2 regions of the Streptomyces sp. NPDC004658 genome follow, and region 1 is predicted to be linked to the other one. Evidence: riboswitches for the same ligand, from Rfam matches in the RefSeq annotation. Region 1 holds a riboswitch; the other holds the start of a gene.
What was found. Region 1 has a riboswitch for thiamine pyrophosphate ahead of ABZV94_RS07010 (thiamine ABC transporter substrate-binding protein). Riboswitches for the same ligand answer to the same signal wherever they lie in the genome.

Region 1 (7,152 bases):
GTCGAGCACGACGGTTTCGGCCACGTCGAACTCCACGCCGACCCGGGCTCCGGGCTCCGGCGCGTCCCGGAGCGGGCAGGCCGCCTCCAGCCGGGGGCCGTCCGCCGGCTGGAGGTGGACGGCCACGTGGGTGCCCCTGAAGGTGCGGGCGGTCACCGTGCACGCCAGGCCCTGGTCGGCGGGGACGAGCCGGACGCCGGCGGGCCGGACGAGGACCGTGCGGTTGCCCTGCGCGGAACCGTCGGGCACCGGCAGCTTGCCCCACGGGCTGTCGGCGGCCGTGCCGGCGACGGTCGCCGGGACCACGTTCTCGAAGCCGAGGAAGCGGGCGACGAACGCGTCGGCGGGCCGCTGCCACACCTGGAGCGGCGTCCCGGTCTGCGCGATCCGCCCGTCCCGCATCACCACCACCCGGTCGGCCAGCGCGAACGCCTCGCCCTGGTCGTGGGTCACGGCGAGCACGGTCGTACCCAACCGGCCGAACAGCTCGCGCAGTTCGACCACCAGCCGCTCCCGCAGCGAGCGGTCCAGCTGGCCCAGCGGCTCGTCCAGCATGAGCAGCCGGGGGCGGGGCGCGAGCGCCCGGGCGAGGGCCACGCGCTGCTGCTCGCCGCCGGACAGCGAGGCCACCGCCCGTCGGGCGGCGCCGGGCAGCCCGACCAGCTCCAGCAACTGGCCCACCTCGGCGTCCCGTTCGCCCTTGGCGACGCCGTGCATGCGCAGTCCGAAGGCGACGTTGGCGCCGACGTCCCGCTGCGGGAACAACTGGTGGTCCTGGAACATCAGTCCCACGCCCCGCTGGTGCGCGGGGACGCCCGCCTGGTCCCGGCCGTCGAGCAGGACCCGTCCGCCGGACAGGGGCTGGAGTCCGGCCACGGCCCGCAGCAGGGTCGACTTGCCGCTGCCGCTGGGGCCGAGGACGCACACCACCTCGTGCTCGGCGACATCGAGCCCGACGGCGTCGAGCACGGCCCGCCCGCCGAAGCGCACGGTCGCGGCATCCAGGCTCAGCAGCATCTAGAACTCCCCCGTCCGGTCGGTCCGCAGCCGCTCCAGGAGCAGCAGCGCGGCGGCGCACACCACCATCAGAATCGTCGACAGGGCCATCGCCTGGCCGTAGTTGAGGTCGCCGGGGCGGCTGAGCAGCCGGGCCACGGCGACCGGGAGCGTGGGGTTGTCGGGGCGGGCGATGAACACGGTGGCCCCGAACTCGCCGAGCGACACGGCGAACGCGAACCCGGCCGCGACCAGCAACGCCCGCCGCACCAGCGGCAGATCCACCTCCCGCCACACCCGCCAGGGCGAGGCGCCGAGCACCGCCGCCGCCTCCCTGAGCCGGACGTCCACCGCGCGCAGCACGGGCAGCATGGTCCGTACGACGAACGGGGCGCCGACCAGCGCCTGGGCGAGCGGCACCAGGAGCCAGGACTGGCGCAGATCGAGCGGCGGCTCGTCGAGCGCGATCAGGAAGCCGAAGCCGACGGTCACGGCGGAGACGCCGAGCGGCAGCATGAGCAGGGCGTCGAAGCCCCGCACCAGCCGTCCCGCGTCCCGCCGGGCCAGCGCGGCGGCGGCGAGACCGCCGATCACCACGGCGATGCCGGTGGCCGCGACCGCGTACTGGAGCGAGGTCCACACCGCGTGCACGGGCGCCACCAGGAACGTACCGCCGTCCGCGCGGGTCAGCGCCCGGTAGTAGCCGAGGCCGGGCGCGTCCAGGGAGCGGCTGACCAGAACGGCGAGCGGCAGGACGAGCAGCAGCGCGACGGTGGCGAGCACCGAGGCGAGCAGGGCCCACTGCCCGGCCCCACGCGGGCGCCGCGCGGTCGCCCCCGGGTCCACGAGCCGCAGCGCGGTCTCCCGGCGCCGCACCGTCCAGGCGTGCACGGCGAGGACCGCGCCGACCGCCGCGAACTGGACCAGCGTGAGGACGGCGGCCGTGGACAGGTCGAAGACCTCGGAGGTCTGCCGGTAGATCTCCACTTCGAGGGTGGAGAAGGTCGGGCCGCCGAGGATCTGCACCACGCCGAAGGAGGTGAAGGTGAACAGGAACACCATCAGGGCGGCGGCGGCCACGGCGGGCGCGAGCGCCGGCAGGGTGACCTTCCGCCAGGCCGTCAGCGGGGAGGCGCCCAGCATCCGCGCGGCCTCCTCCTGCCGGGGGTCGAGCTGCGCCCACAGCCCGCCGACGGTCCGGACGACGACCGCGAAGTTGAAGAAGACATGGGCCAGCAGGATCGCCCACACCGTGGTGTCCAGCCGTACCCCCCACAGCTCGTCCAGCAGTCCGCCCCGGCCGACCAGTGCCAGGAAGGCGCTGCCCGCGACGACGGTCGGCAGCACGAACGGGACGGTGACGACGGCCCGCAGCACCTGCTTGCCCGGGAAGTCGAGGCGGGCGAAGACGTAGCCGGCGGGCAGGGCGAGCAGCAGGGTGAGCGCGGTGGAGGCGAGCGCCTGCCAGGTGGTGAACCACAGCACGTGCCGGATGTCCGGCTGGGCGACGACGTCCGCGATCCGCCCCAGGTGCCAGGCGCCGTCCATCCTGAGCCCGCGCGCGACGATCGCGGCCACGGGCCAGGCGAAGAACAGCGCGAAGAACGCGACGGGCAGGGCCATGAGGCCGAGCCGCGCCGCGCTCCCGCGCCTGTCCCTCGCGCGGGCGGTCACTTCAGTACGAGTGACGTCCACGACTTGACCCACTGGTCGCGGTTGGCGGCGATCTTGTCGGGGGCCATGGTCTCGGGGTCCTTGGCGGCCGGCCCGTACTTCGTGAAGTCGGCGGGGACGGCGGCCCCCTTCACGACCGGGTAGACGAACATGTTGAGCGGCATGTCCTCCTGGAACTCCTTGGAGACCAGGAAGTCGATGAACGCCTTGGCCCCCTCGGGGTTCTTCGCGTTGCTGAGCAGCCCCGCGAACTCGATCTGCCGGAAGCAGGTGCCGGTGGCCACGCCGGTCGGGGCGGTGGCGGGCCGCTTCTTGGCGTAGATCACCTCGGCGGGCGGCGAGGAGGCGTACGACACCACGAGCGGCCGGTCACCGCCCGCCTTCTTCCCCCCGGTGGAGCCGGAGAACTCCTGGGAGTAGGCCTGCTCCCAGCCGTCGACCACCTTGACGCCGTTGGCCTTGAGCTTCTTCCAGTAGTCCTGCCACCCTCCCCCACTCTCGGCTCCGCTCGAGCGGGAGGTACCCCCATCCCCGAACCGCGCGGCGCTGCCCAGCAGGAAGCCGAGGCCGGGAGAGGAGGTGGCCGCGTTCTCGGTGACGAGGAGGTTCTTGTACTGCGGCTTGGCCAGGTCGGCGAAGGTCTGCGGCGGGGCCAGCCTGTGCTTGCTGAACCAGGCCTTGTCGTAGTTGACGCAGATGTCGCCGTAGTCGACGGGCGTGACCCGGTGCTTGGCCCGGTCCAGCTGGTAGGGGGCCGCGACCTTGTCGAGGCCCTTGGCCGTGTACGGCTGGAACAGCCCGTTGTCGAGGGCGCGGGAGAGCAGGGTGTTGTCGACGCCGAAGAACACGTCGCCCTGCGGGTTGTCCTTCGTCAGGATCGCCTTGTTGACGGCCTGCCCGGCGTCGCCGTCGTTGAGGACCCGCAGCTTGTACCCCGACTGCTTCTCGAAGTCCCGCTGCACCTTCTTGGACACGGCCCACGAGTCGTGGCTGACGAGGGTGACGGTCCTGGAGTCCGAGGACGACCCCCCGTCCGACGCACCGCACGCGGACAGCCCGATCAGGCCGAGCCCGACCGCCACGGCCACGAAGGTCTTGTTGTGCACTGGATGTCCTCCTGGGGTTGGCCAGGAAGAGACGCGGCCCTGCCCGGGCTCCGCTGGGGAGACCCGGGCAGGGCGCAACAGCTTGAGTGATGACCGAACTTCCTACCCAGAATGACCTGGGCGAGGTTCAGAGGGTCTGCGGCCCTGTCCGCCGCACTCTCAGCGCTGTGGCGCTCCCCTGTCGGAATATGAAGATATGTGGACGGGGTCAGATTACCGCTCGGTGGCGGCGAGCTGACCACAGGCTCCGTCGATCTCCTGTCCACGGGTGTCCCGGACGGTGACGGGCACGCCGTGGGCGGCGATGGCCTCCACGAACGCCTTCTCGTCCTCCGGGCGCGACGCGGTCCACTTCGACCCCGGCGTCGGGTTCAGCGGGATGAGGTTGACGTGCACGGGCTTGCCCTTCAGCAGCCGCCCGAGCCTGTCCCCCCGCCACGCCTGGTCGTTGATGTCGCGGATGAGCGCGTACTCGATGGACAGCCGGCGCCCGGACTTCTCGGTGTACTCGAACCCGGCGTCCAGCACCTCGCGCACCTTCCACCGCGTGTTCACGGGGACGAGGGTGTCGCGCAGCTCGTCGTCGGGGGCGTGCAGGGAGATCGCGAGCCGGCACTTGAGACCCTCGTCCGCGAACCGGTGGATGGCCGGCACGAGTCCGACGGTGGAGACGGTGATCCCGCGCTGCGAGAGACCGAGCCCGTCCGGCGTCGGGTCGGTGAGCGCCCGGATGGCACCGACGACCCGCTTGTAGTTGGCGAGCGGCTCACCCATCCCCATGAAGACGATGTTGGACAGCCGCGCGGGCCCGCCGGGCACCTCGCCGTCCCGCAGGGCCCGCATGCCGTCCACGATCTGGTGGACGATCTCCGCGGTGGACAGGTTCCGGTCCAGCCCCGCCTGCCCGGTCGCGCAGAACGGGCAGTTCATACCGCACCCTGCCTGCGAGCTGATGCACATGGTGACCCGGTCCGGGTACCGCATGAGCACGGACTCGACCAGCGTCCCGTCGAACAGCCGCCAGAGCGTCTTGCGCGTGGTCCCCTGGTCGGTGGACAGATGCCGGACGACGGTCATCAGCTCCGGGAACAGCGCTTCCTGGAGCTTGGCGCGGGAACCGGCGGGGATGTCGGTCCACTGCTCCGGCTCGTGCGCGTACCGCGCGAAGTAGTGCTGCGAGAGCTGCTTGGCACGGAACGGCTTCTCACCGATCCCGGCCACGGCGTCCTTGCGCTCGGCAGGCGTGAGGTCGGCGAGATGCCGCGGCGGCTTCTTGGCTCCGCGCGGCGCGACGAAAGTGAGTTCTCCGGGCTTGGGCATGGTGGTTCCAGTGTCGCAGATCGACTTGGGTGGGCTGCGGGTGCCGTTCGCTGCGACTGTCGTCAGTGGTCGCCACCTGTCGCCGCTGAGCGGCCTCGGACGGCCCAGGGACGGCCCGGCCGCCCCAGAGCCCGTCGAGCGGCCGAGCACCCGGCACACGCAGACGAGTCTCGTGGAGGCCCCCAGTTCCTCGAACGCCTCGTGCAGTCCCAGGTACTCCTCCGTCGCCAGGCCGGCGTCGACCTCGAACAGCCCGTCCGGAGTCTGCGGCCCGTGGGCCCGGAAAAGCCGCCGCCGGGTGGGGGATGCGTTGGCGGGCAACCGCGCACGATCCAGGGGCCGCGGCTTGTCCGCGTACCGGAAAGGGAAGAGCGCGTGCTCGTTGATCACGGCGTACTCGTATCCCCGTACGTCCCGCACGGACTCCCCCAGCTCCCGTGCCGCGTCCGCCAGCCCCTCACGCACCGCTCCGGCGAGGGCGACACCGTAGGGACTCCGCTTCTTCAGCCCCGCCGCCATGTGCGCCGCGTGAGCCTTGGCATGCGCCTTGGCCAGTTGCACTGGAACCGCGGCGGCGAGCGCGCCGGCATGCCGCCCGAACCGCTCGACCGCCCAGTCCGACGGTGCTGCCGGATCGCCCCCCGGCATGGACATGCAGCGCCCCCTTCGCCCGATCACCCGCCTTTCAACTGTGTGACACGTACACGAAGGGCACACAAGGGAGCGATCCGGCCATGACGCGAGCCGGGAGTTCTGTCACCGCTGACTGGTATCAATGGGCCGCATGGATCTTGAACAGGCGAACCCTGATGACCTCGCGGCGCTTCGTGCGGCTTTCGCTGTCGACGATGGCGCTCGGTCCGCGCTGGGCTGGGAAGCGGTGCGCGCGTTCGAAGCGGAGCACGGCATGGTTCTGCCGGAGCCGTACCGCACCTTCGTCGCCGAGATCACCGACGGTTCGCCCTCCGGGCCGCCGGACTACGGGTTGCTGGGCCTGGCCGAGCTGCCCGATGACTGGGGGGACGACCGGCCCGTACGTGACCTGAGCCGGCCCTTCCCCCTCACCTCGCAGTGGCTGTGGGAAGAGGACGACTCGGAGCCGTCCGAGGAGACCGACCTGGTCATGGGCCGGGTCTTCGATCACGGGTCGATCGTCCTCGGATCGGACGGGTGCGGCATGTACTGGCACCTCGTCGTCACCGGCGCGCATCGTGGACACGTCTGGTTGATCACCGGGGAAGGCGCCACCCCGTTCGGAGCCGAGTTCGGATTCACCACGGCTGAGCCGGGATTCGCCGGGTGGGTCAAGCACTGGGCCGCCAACAAGCCCTGGTTCGACGCCGAGTGACGTGGCCGGCCTCCCGACGCCGATCGCCGAGCGCGGCACGTTCACGGACCCGTTGCCGCTCCGACGGCACGGTGAGGTGACCGTTCTAGTCGCCGTCGGTGTCCCCGCTGCCGCCCCGGCGCCGGCCGCTCTTCTGGGCGGTGCTCAGCAGTTCGCCCGCGCCGCGGGTGAGCGCCGCGACGACGCGGACCCAGCGCGGGCCGCCGCGCTCCGCCCAGACCACGCACACGCAGCCGCCGATGGCGAGGGCCAGGACGCCGAGCAGTGGATAGATCATGTTCCCCCCTGTGTTCCCGCGTACCTTGCCATGGAACGTGTCACCACGTCACGGGCAGGGTCCTCGGCCCGCGGATCAGGCCCTGCCGTTGGAACTCGACCTCCTCGGGTGGCACGGCCAGCCGGATGCCGGGGAAGCGGGTCAGGACGGCGTCGATCATGACCTCGGCCTCCATGCGGGCCATGACGGCGGCCAGGCAGTGGTGCGGGCCGTACCCGAAGGCCACGTGGGCGAGGTTGACGCGGTCGAAGTCCAGGGTGTCCGGGTCGGGGAAGACCGCGGGGTCGCGGTTGGCGGCGAGGTAGGCGTTGTAGACGACGTCACCGGCCCGGATCAGCCGGCCGCCGACCCGCACGTCCTCCGTGGCGACGCGTGGGATGCCGACGCCGTTGCGGTGCGGGACGTAGCGGAAGAGTTCCTCCACGGCCCGC
Region 2 (7,152 bases), on a different contig from region 1:
CGGTCCCCGCGCACGACGGTCAGCCCGCCGCGGACACCGGACGAGAAGTAGCACCACCCGCCGCACCGGCCCGCGTGGGGCCCGGCCGGTGCGGAAGAGGTGACCGGCCGGTGCGGAGGACCGGCCGGCACGGTCCGGGCGGGGCGAACCCGCCGGACCGAGGAATCGTCCGGCCGCCAGCAGGCCGAACATCTGCCCAAACGGGGCGAAAGCCGCGGTGAACTGGAGTCTTGTTCCGATTCACCACCCCTGGGTCATCACACGGCGCGACGCGCATTCCTATGATGGGCCCACGACACCGCGGACCGCTGCGACCAGGCAGTCCGAAGCGGTGCAGATGCGGCGCGATGGTGGAGGGGTCTGATGACTCAGGGGGCCGGTCAGGGACCCGAGGCGGAGCGGACGGCGACGCTGCGCGACTTCCGGGTACCCGCGTACGTCCACGAGACCGGTCCGTACGTCCAGCACGTCCACCCCGGCGACGTGGTGCCGCCCACCGACGAGGCGTACCCCGACGGCTACACCCCCACCCAGCGCGACCTGCCCGTCATCAACCGCGGCGACACCCTCCAGGTCCCCGTCGAGCCCGCCCCCGCCGCCCCGGCCCCGCAGCCCGCGACCGGGCCCGGCCCGCTCTACGTCGTCGGTGACGTCCACGGCTACCTGGACGAGCTGGTGGCGGCCCTTCAGGAGCAGGGCCTGATCGACGCCTCCGGCCAGTGGTGCGCCGGCACCGCCCGGCTGTGGTTCCTCGGCGACTTCACCGACCGCGGCCCGGACGGCATCGGCGTCATCGACCTGGTCATGCGGCTGTCCGCCGAGGCGGCGGCCGCCGGCGGCTACTGCAAGGCCCTCATGGGCAACCACGAGCTGCTGCTCCTCGGCGCCAAACGGTTCGGCGACACCCCGGTCAACTCCGGCGCGGGCACCGCCACCTTCCAGGCGGCCTGGCTGCTCAACGGCGGCCAGAAGACCGACATGGACCGCCTCCAGGACCACCACCTGCAGTGGATGGCCCGCCTCGACGCCGTCGAGGAGGTCGACGGCTATCTGCTCCTCCACTCCGACACCACCGCCTACCTCGACTACGGCGACTCCATCGAAGCGGTCAACGACACCGTCCGCGAGGCTCTGACCCGCAACGACGCCGACGAGGTCTGGGACCTGTTCCGCAAGTTCACCAAGCGCTTCTCCTTCCGCGACGAGGGCGGCGCCGACGCCGTGCGCTCCCTCCTCGATACGTACGGCGGCACCCGGGTCGTTCACGGGCACAGCCCCATTCCCTATCTCCTCGGCCAGGTCGGCTCCGAGGACGGCGAGGAGAGCACCCGCCCGGTCGTCGAGGGACCGCACGTCTACGCCGACGGACTGGCCATCGCCATGGACGGCGGAGTGACCATGGCCGGAAAGCTGCTGGTCCAGCAACTGCCCCTGGACAACTGACCGTTCGTCGGGCGGACCTCCCCCAGCCGCGTACGCGCAGGCCGGACCGCAAATTCCGGCAATCCCCTGTCACCGCGCGCCGTCACGGCTCTACCATCGGCTTATCCGTAGCAGGCTCCCCTCCGTTTCTGCCCGACGGCTCGCCGGCGTGCGAGCCCCAAGCCCTACGGAGCATCGGGGGATGCACATGAACAGCGTTCCGCAGCACCTGCAGAGCGAGGACCGCCAGGAATTCGAGCGGCTCCTCGATGAGGCGCTGCGCTCCGCACCGCACCGACCGGAACTGGCCGCCGTCGGACAGCGGCTCAACTCCGAACAACTGCGCACCATGGCGCTCAACGCCTCCGCCCTGATCACGGCAGCCGCGGCGGCCGAGTACCAGCACTACGTCAAGCTGCGCGACGCACTGCGCCACCCGGCGCTGTCCGGTCCGCCGGCCGTCGGCGACTCCGAGGAAGCGGACCCTGGGGCGACCGCCACGGGCCTCGCCACCACCCTCGGCGAAGCCGCCGAGAGCGCCGGCGCGGGCGCCATCGCGGTCATCGCCGTCCTGGCTCCCGTCCTCTCCGGAACCGCCGCGGTGATCTTCCTGCTCGTCGGCTACATCCTGAAGATGCTCGACCCCGGCCAGGCCTTCGCCCGGACCATGCTCACCGCCGGCTGGGTGTTCGGTGCCATCACCGCGGCGGCGATCCTCGTCGCCGCGGTCGGACTGCTGCTCACCGCCCTGCGCAACAGCACCCCGGCGGACGACCGGGCACGGGACGCGGCCCACGAGGAACTGGCCAGGGCCAAGGAGGCCTGGCGGGACGCCTTGCTGGAGCGCGGCATCCTGCCCTTCCTCCGGGAGGCACTCAGCGAGCCCGGCCCGCCCGCGGCGCATCCGCCGACCCCGCCCGCACCGACCGGCCGCATCCCGCGCCTCGGCTACGACCGCCCCGGCTTCACCAGCCCCGAGGACGGCACCGGGACCGGCCGCCCGAGCTTCACCAGCCCCGACTACACGAGCCCGGACTTCGGCGGCCCGGAACACCGGCCCGAGTGACCCGAGCGGCCCACCGGTCCGCCGCCGTCACCCCGGCCGGCCGCGCACCCCACGGCGCCCGTCGCACCAGCCGGCCGCCATCGGACCGGCCGGCGCGACGAGTTCCGCATGCGTCGTTCAGTCGGCGATCGGCAGGTACACCCGGTTGCCGGCCGCCGCGAACTCCTTCGACTTCTGGGCCATGCCCTCCTCGATCTCGGCCCGGCTGCCGCCGTGCTCACGCCGGATGTCCTGCGAGATCTTCATGCTGCAGAACTTCGGGCCGCACATGGAGCAGAAGTGCGCCGTCTTGGCGGGCTCCGCAGGCAGCGTCTCGTCGTGGAACTCCCGAGCCGTGTCCGGGTCCAGCGCGAGGTTGAACTGGTCCTCCCACCGGAACTCGAAGCGAGCGTCGGACAGGGCGTCGTCCCACTCCTGCGCTCCGGGATGCCCCTTGGCGAGGTCCGCCGCGTGTGCGGCGATCTTGTAGGTGATGACGCCGGTCTTGACGTCGTCCCGGTTGGGCAGGCCCAGGTGCTCCTTGGGCGTGACGTAGCAGAGCATCGCCGTGCCCCACCAGGCGATCATCGCGGCGCCGATGCCGGAGGTGATGTGGTCGTACGCCGGCGCGACGTCCGTGGTCAGCGGGCCGAGCGTATAGAACGGAGCTTCATCGCAGATCTCCTGCTGAAGGTCGATGTTCTCCTTGATCTTGTGCATCGGGACGTGCCCCGGGCCCTCGATCATGGTCTGTACGTTGAAACGCCTGGCGATCCTGTTGAGTTCCCCGAGCGTCCTCAACTCCGCGAACTGTGCCTCGTCGTTGGCGTCCGCGATGGAGCCCGGCCGCAGGCCGTCGCCCAGCGAGTACGTGACGTCGTAGGCGGCGAGGATCTCGCACAGTTCCTCGAAGTTCTCGTACAGGAACGACTCCTTGTGGTGCGCCAGGCACCACGCGGCCATGATCGAACCGCCGCGGGAGACGATGCCGGTCTTGCGGTTGGCGGTGAGCGGGACGTACGGCAGCCGGACGCCCGCGTGGACCGTCATGTAGTCCACGCCCTGCTCGGCCTGCTCGATGACGGTGTCCTTGTAGATCTCCCAGGTCAGTTCCTCGGCCTTGCCGTCGACCTTCTCCAGGGCCTGGTAGAGCGGCACCGTGCCGATGGGGACGGGGGAGTTGCGCAGGACCCACTCGCGGGTGGTGTGGATGTTGCGGCCGGTGGACAGGTCCATGACCGTGTCGGCGCCCCAGCGGGTCGCCCAGGTCATCTTCTCCACCTCCTCCTCGATGGAGGAGGTCACCGCCGAGTTGCCGATGTTGGCGTTCACCTTCACCAGGAACCGCTTGCCGATGATCATCGGCTCGATCTCCGGGTGGTTGACGTTGGCCGGCAGCACGGCCCGGCCCGCCGCGATCTCCTCGCGGACCACCTCAGGGGACACGTTCTCCCGAAGGGCCACGAACTCCATCTCGGGCGTGATCTCGCCCCGGCGGGCGTACGCCAGCTGCGTCACCGCCTGGCCGTTGCGGCCCCGCCGCGGCTGACGCGGGCGTCCGGGGAAGACCGCGTCGAGGTTCCGCAGCCCGCCGCGCGGCGAGGTGTGCTTGATCCCGTCGTCCTCGGGACGGACCGGCCGACCCGCGTACTCCTCTGTGTCACCGCGCGCGATGATCCAGTTCTCCCGCAGTGGCGGCAGACCGCGGCGGACGTCCGTGTCGACGAGTGGATCGGTGTACGGGCCCGACGTGTCGTACAGCGTGACCGACTGCCCGTTGGTGAGGTGCACCTGACGGACCGGCACGCGCAGATCGGGGCGTGAGCCCTCGACGTACGCCTTGTGCCAGCCGATGGACTTCCCGGCCTCCTGGGACTTCTCGTCCTGGATGGAGGCAGGCGTGCGTGTGTCCTTGTTGGCCATGAGACCTACTCCCTACGCCGGCATTACCCGGTAACAGGTTCAGCGGTCGACGCAGCGGTTTCCGTCTGCCGACATTTCCTGTGGAACACCTCTTGTTCCACGTGAAACATCGCGTGTACGGAGGTCAGCGCCCTCTCAGCCCGGTGCTCCGAGCTCCCGCGTGTGCAAAGGTGCCTCCACGCTAGCGTCATGTGTGGCGCGGTGAACAGTGGGCCCCCACCGTTCTTGCGATGATCGGGCGGTGACCAGGATCGAGCAGTACCCCTACCAGCCGCCCGAGCCGCCCCGCCGGGACGACCCGGAACAGGGCGACGGACACGGCCACCGTCCACACAGCCACGATCACTCGGACGGCAACAGCCACTCGCACGGCCACAGTCACAGTCACGGCCCCGCGGCGCCCGTCTCCCAGCACCTGCGCAAGGTCATCGCGGCGATCCTGGTCCCCTTCACCGCTGCGGTCCTGGTCGGCCTCGTGGTGCTCTGGCCCGGGCAGGCCCCCTCCCATAAACGCACCGGCGTCGGCTTCGACCGGCAGACCCAGCAGGCGACGGTCACCCGGGTCGTCGAGGTCAGCTGCAAGTCGGTGAACGCGTCCGGCAGCAGCCCGACCGGCGCCACCTCCACCGCGCAGGGCGCGTCGGCGGAGGCGAAGGCCAACGAACGGTGCAAGAAGGCCACCATCCGGGTCGACACCGGCAAGGACAAGGGCCGTACCTTCACCGAGGTCGTGCAGCCGGACCAGTCACGACAGCTGGACCAGGGCGAGAAGGTCGTGGTCGCCTACGAGCCCTCCGCCCCCAAGGATCTGCAGTACTCGGTGACCGATGTGAACCGGAAGTTCCCCATGGCACTGCTCGCGGGGATCTTCGCGGTCGCCGTCGTGGTGGTGGGCCGGCTCCGCGGCGTCATGGCGCTGGTCGCCCTGGCCGTGAGCTTCCTGGTCCTGACGCTGTTCATCCTGCCGGCGATCCTGGAGGGTGCGAACCCGCTGCTGGTGGCCGTGGTCGGTTCGAGCGCCATCATGCTGATCGCCCTGTACATGTGCCACGGTCTGTCGGCGCGTACGTCGGTGGCGGTGCTCGGCACGCTGATCTCACTCTGCCTGATCGGCGTGCTCGGCTCGCTGTTCATCGGCTGGGCCGCCCTGACCGGCAACACGGACGACAGCACCGGCCTGATCCACGGCCTGTATCCGTCGATCGACATGAGCGGTCTGCTGCTGGCCGGCGTCATCATCGGCTCGCTCGGCGTCCTGGACGACGTGACGGTGACGCAGACCTCGGCCGTCTGGGAGCTGCACGAGGCCAACCCGTCGATGGGCTGGCGGGGACTGTACCGGGCGGGCATCCGCATCGGCCGCGACCACATCGCATCCGTGGTCAACACCCTCGTGCTCGCCTACGCCGGTGCCGCACTGCCGCTCCTTCTGCTGTTCTCGATCGCGCAGAGCAGCGTCGGCACCGTGGCCAACAGCGAGCTGGTGGCCGAGGAGATCGTGCGCACGCTGGTGGGCTCGATCGGTCTGGTCGCCTCGGTGCCGGTCACCACCGCGCTGGCCGCGCTCGTCGTGTCGGCCGACCGGCCCGGCCCCGCTGCCACCGCGCCCGTGGGGGCACAGCGCACACCGGCACGCGGCGGACGGGGCCGACGCCGGAAGCGGTGACGCGGGGGAAGGGGTGCCGGAAGCGCTTTGTCCCTAGTCGGAGGGTCCGCTGCTCAGGGGGAGACCACCGCGCAGGGGAGGTCACCGCGCAGAGGGCCACCGTGCAGGGGCGGGCCCGCCGGAGCGGACCCCCGCCGCAGAAGCGTTCCTGCACAGTCCCACGCGGCACGGCGGATCGCCCGCCTACCCGGGCAGTGACGCTTCAGCCGGCGCTCTGTTCCTCGGCCAGGATGCGGTCCAGGGCCTCGTCGAGGTGAGCGTCGAAATCGGCGAGCGCGCCCTCCTGGCCGAGCGGCACGAGCTTGTCCGTACGATCCAGGAAGGCCACGAGCGGCGGCGCCGACGAACGGAACAGGGCCTGGTCGCCGCCGACCTGAAGCCGGATCAGCACCTCACCCAGCACCTCGGTGTCGACGGGGGCGATGTGCACGTCCCCCTCCCCGCACGGGCGGCCGACCCCGTCGATCAGCAACTCCCGGCCGAATGCCCAGGTCACGGGCGCATCGCCGGGCAGATGGAAGGTGAGGCGTACGGCATACGGATCACAGGTCTCGTAGCGCAACTCCACCGGGATGCGGAAGGAGAGCTCCTCCGACACGAGAAAGCTCATCATGACTTCTGCCTGTACGGACTCGCGCATCGCCTATCCCGTCATATGACATCGACTGGCCGGGATTGATCCCTCTGACCGTGGTCAAATCTTGCTGAAAGTACACGGGAGATCACAAGGAGTAAGTTTTCACATACTGATAGAGAGAGTGAGCGATCCCAGATGCCGCCCGATCTCCGCCTGCAGCCGCTGTGCCGCGGGCATCAGCCGGTCGGCCTGCTGAAGGGGCAGGGAGATGGCCATGGTGGCCGCGGTGGTGCCCACCGTGATCGGGACCGCCGCGCAGACGGTGCCCACCGCGTACTCCTGGCGTTCCACCACCGGTTCCATGCGCCGCATCCGGGTCAGACGCCGCAGCAGCGCGTCGTTGTCCCGCACGGTGTACGGCGTGAGGGGCCGTACGGGGTACCGGGCGAGGTGGTCGCGCCGGGCGTCCTCGTCCAGCTGGGAGAGCAGGCACTGTCCGATCGCGTGCGCGTGGCCGGT

Region 2: another riboswitch for thiamine pyrophosphate. It lies ahead of thiC (phosphomethylpyrimidine synthase ThiC); the one in region 1 lies ahead of ABZV94_RS07010 (thiamine ABC transporter substrate-binding protein).

The regions. Positions count from the first base shown of each region.
Region 1 is NZ_JBEXKG010000011.1:27,814-34,965, reverse strand. Features, by position in the region: gene ABZV94_RS07020 (ABC transporter ATP-binding protein) at 1-1,017, opposite strand, end outside; gene ABZV94_RS07015 (iron ABC transporter permease) at 1,018-2,619, opposite strand; gene ABZV94_RS07010 (thiamine ABC transporter substrate-binding protein) at 2,667-3,776, opposite strand; TPP riboswitch at 3,858-3,966, opposite strand; gene rlmN (23S rRNA (adenine(2503)-C(2))-methyltransferase RlmN) at 3,990-5,096, opposite strand; gene ABZV94_RS07000 (hypothetical protein) at 5,869-6,000, opposite strand; gene ABZV94_RS06995 (SMI1/KNR4 family protein) at 5,962-6,444, shown strand; gene ABZV94_RS06990 (hypothetical protein) at 6,530-6,721, opposite strand; gene ABZV94_RS06985 (cytochrome P450) at 6,762-7,152, opposite strand, start outside.
Region 2 is NZ_JBEXKG010000001.1:40,430-47,581, forward strand. Features, by position in the region: gene ABZV94_RS00180 (LacI family DNA-binding transcriptional regulator) at 1-51, shown strand, start outside; gene ABZV94_RS00185 (metallophosphoesterase) at 364-1,443, shown strand; gene ABZV94_RS00190 (hypothetical protein) at 1,625-2,488, shown strand; gene thiC (phosphomethylpyrimidine synthase ThiC) at 2,606-4,390, opposite strand; TPP riboswitch at 4,383-4,560, opposite strand; gene ABZV94_RS00200 (YibE/F family protein) at 4,632-6,056, shown strand; gene ABZV94_RS00205 (SsgA family sporulation/cell division regulator) at 6,259-6,696, opposite strand; gene ABZV94_RS00210 (IclR family transcriptional regulator C-terminal domain-containing protein) at 6,796-7,152, opposite strand, start outside.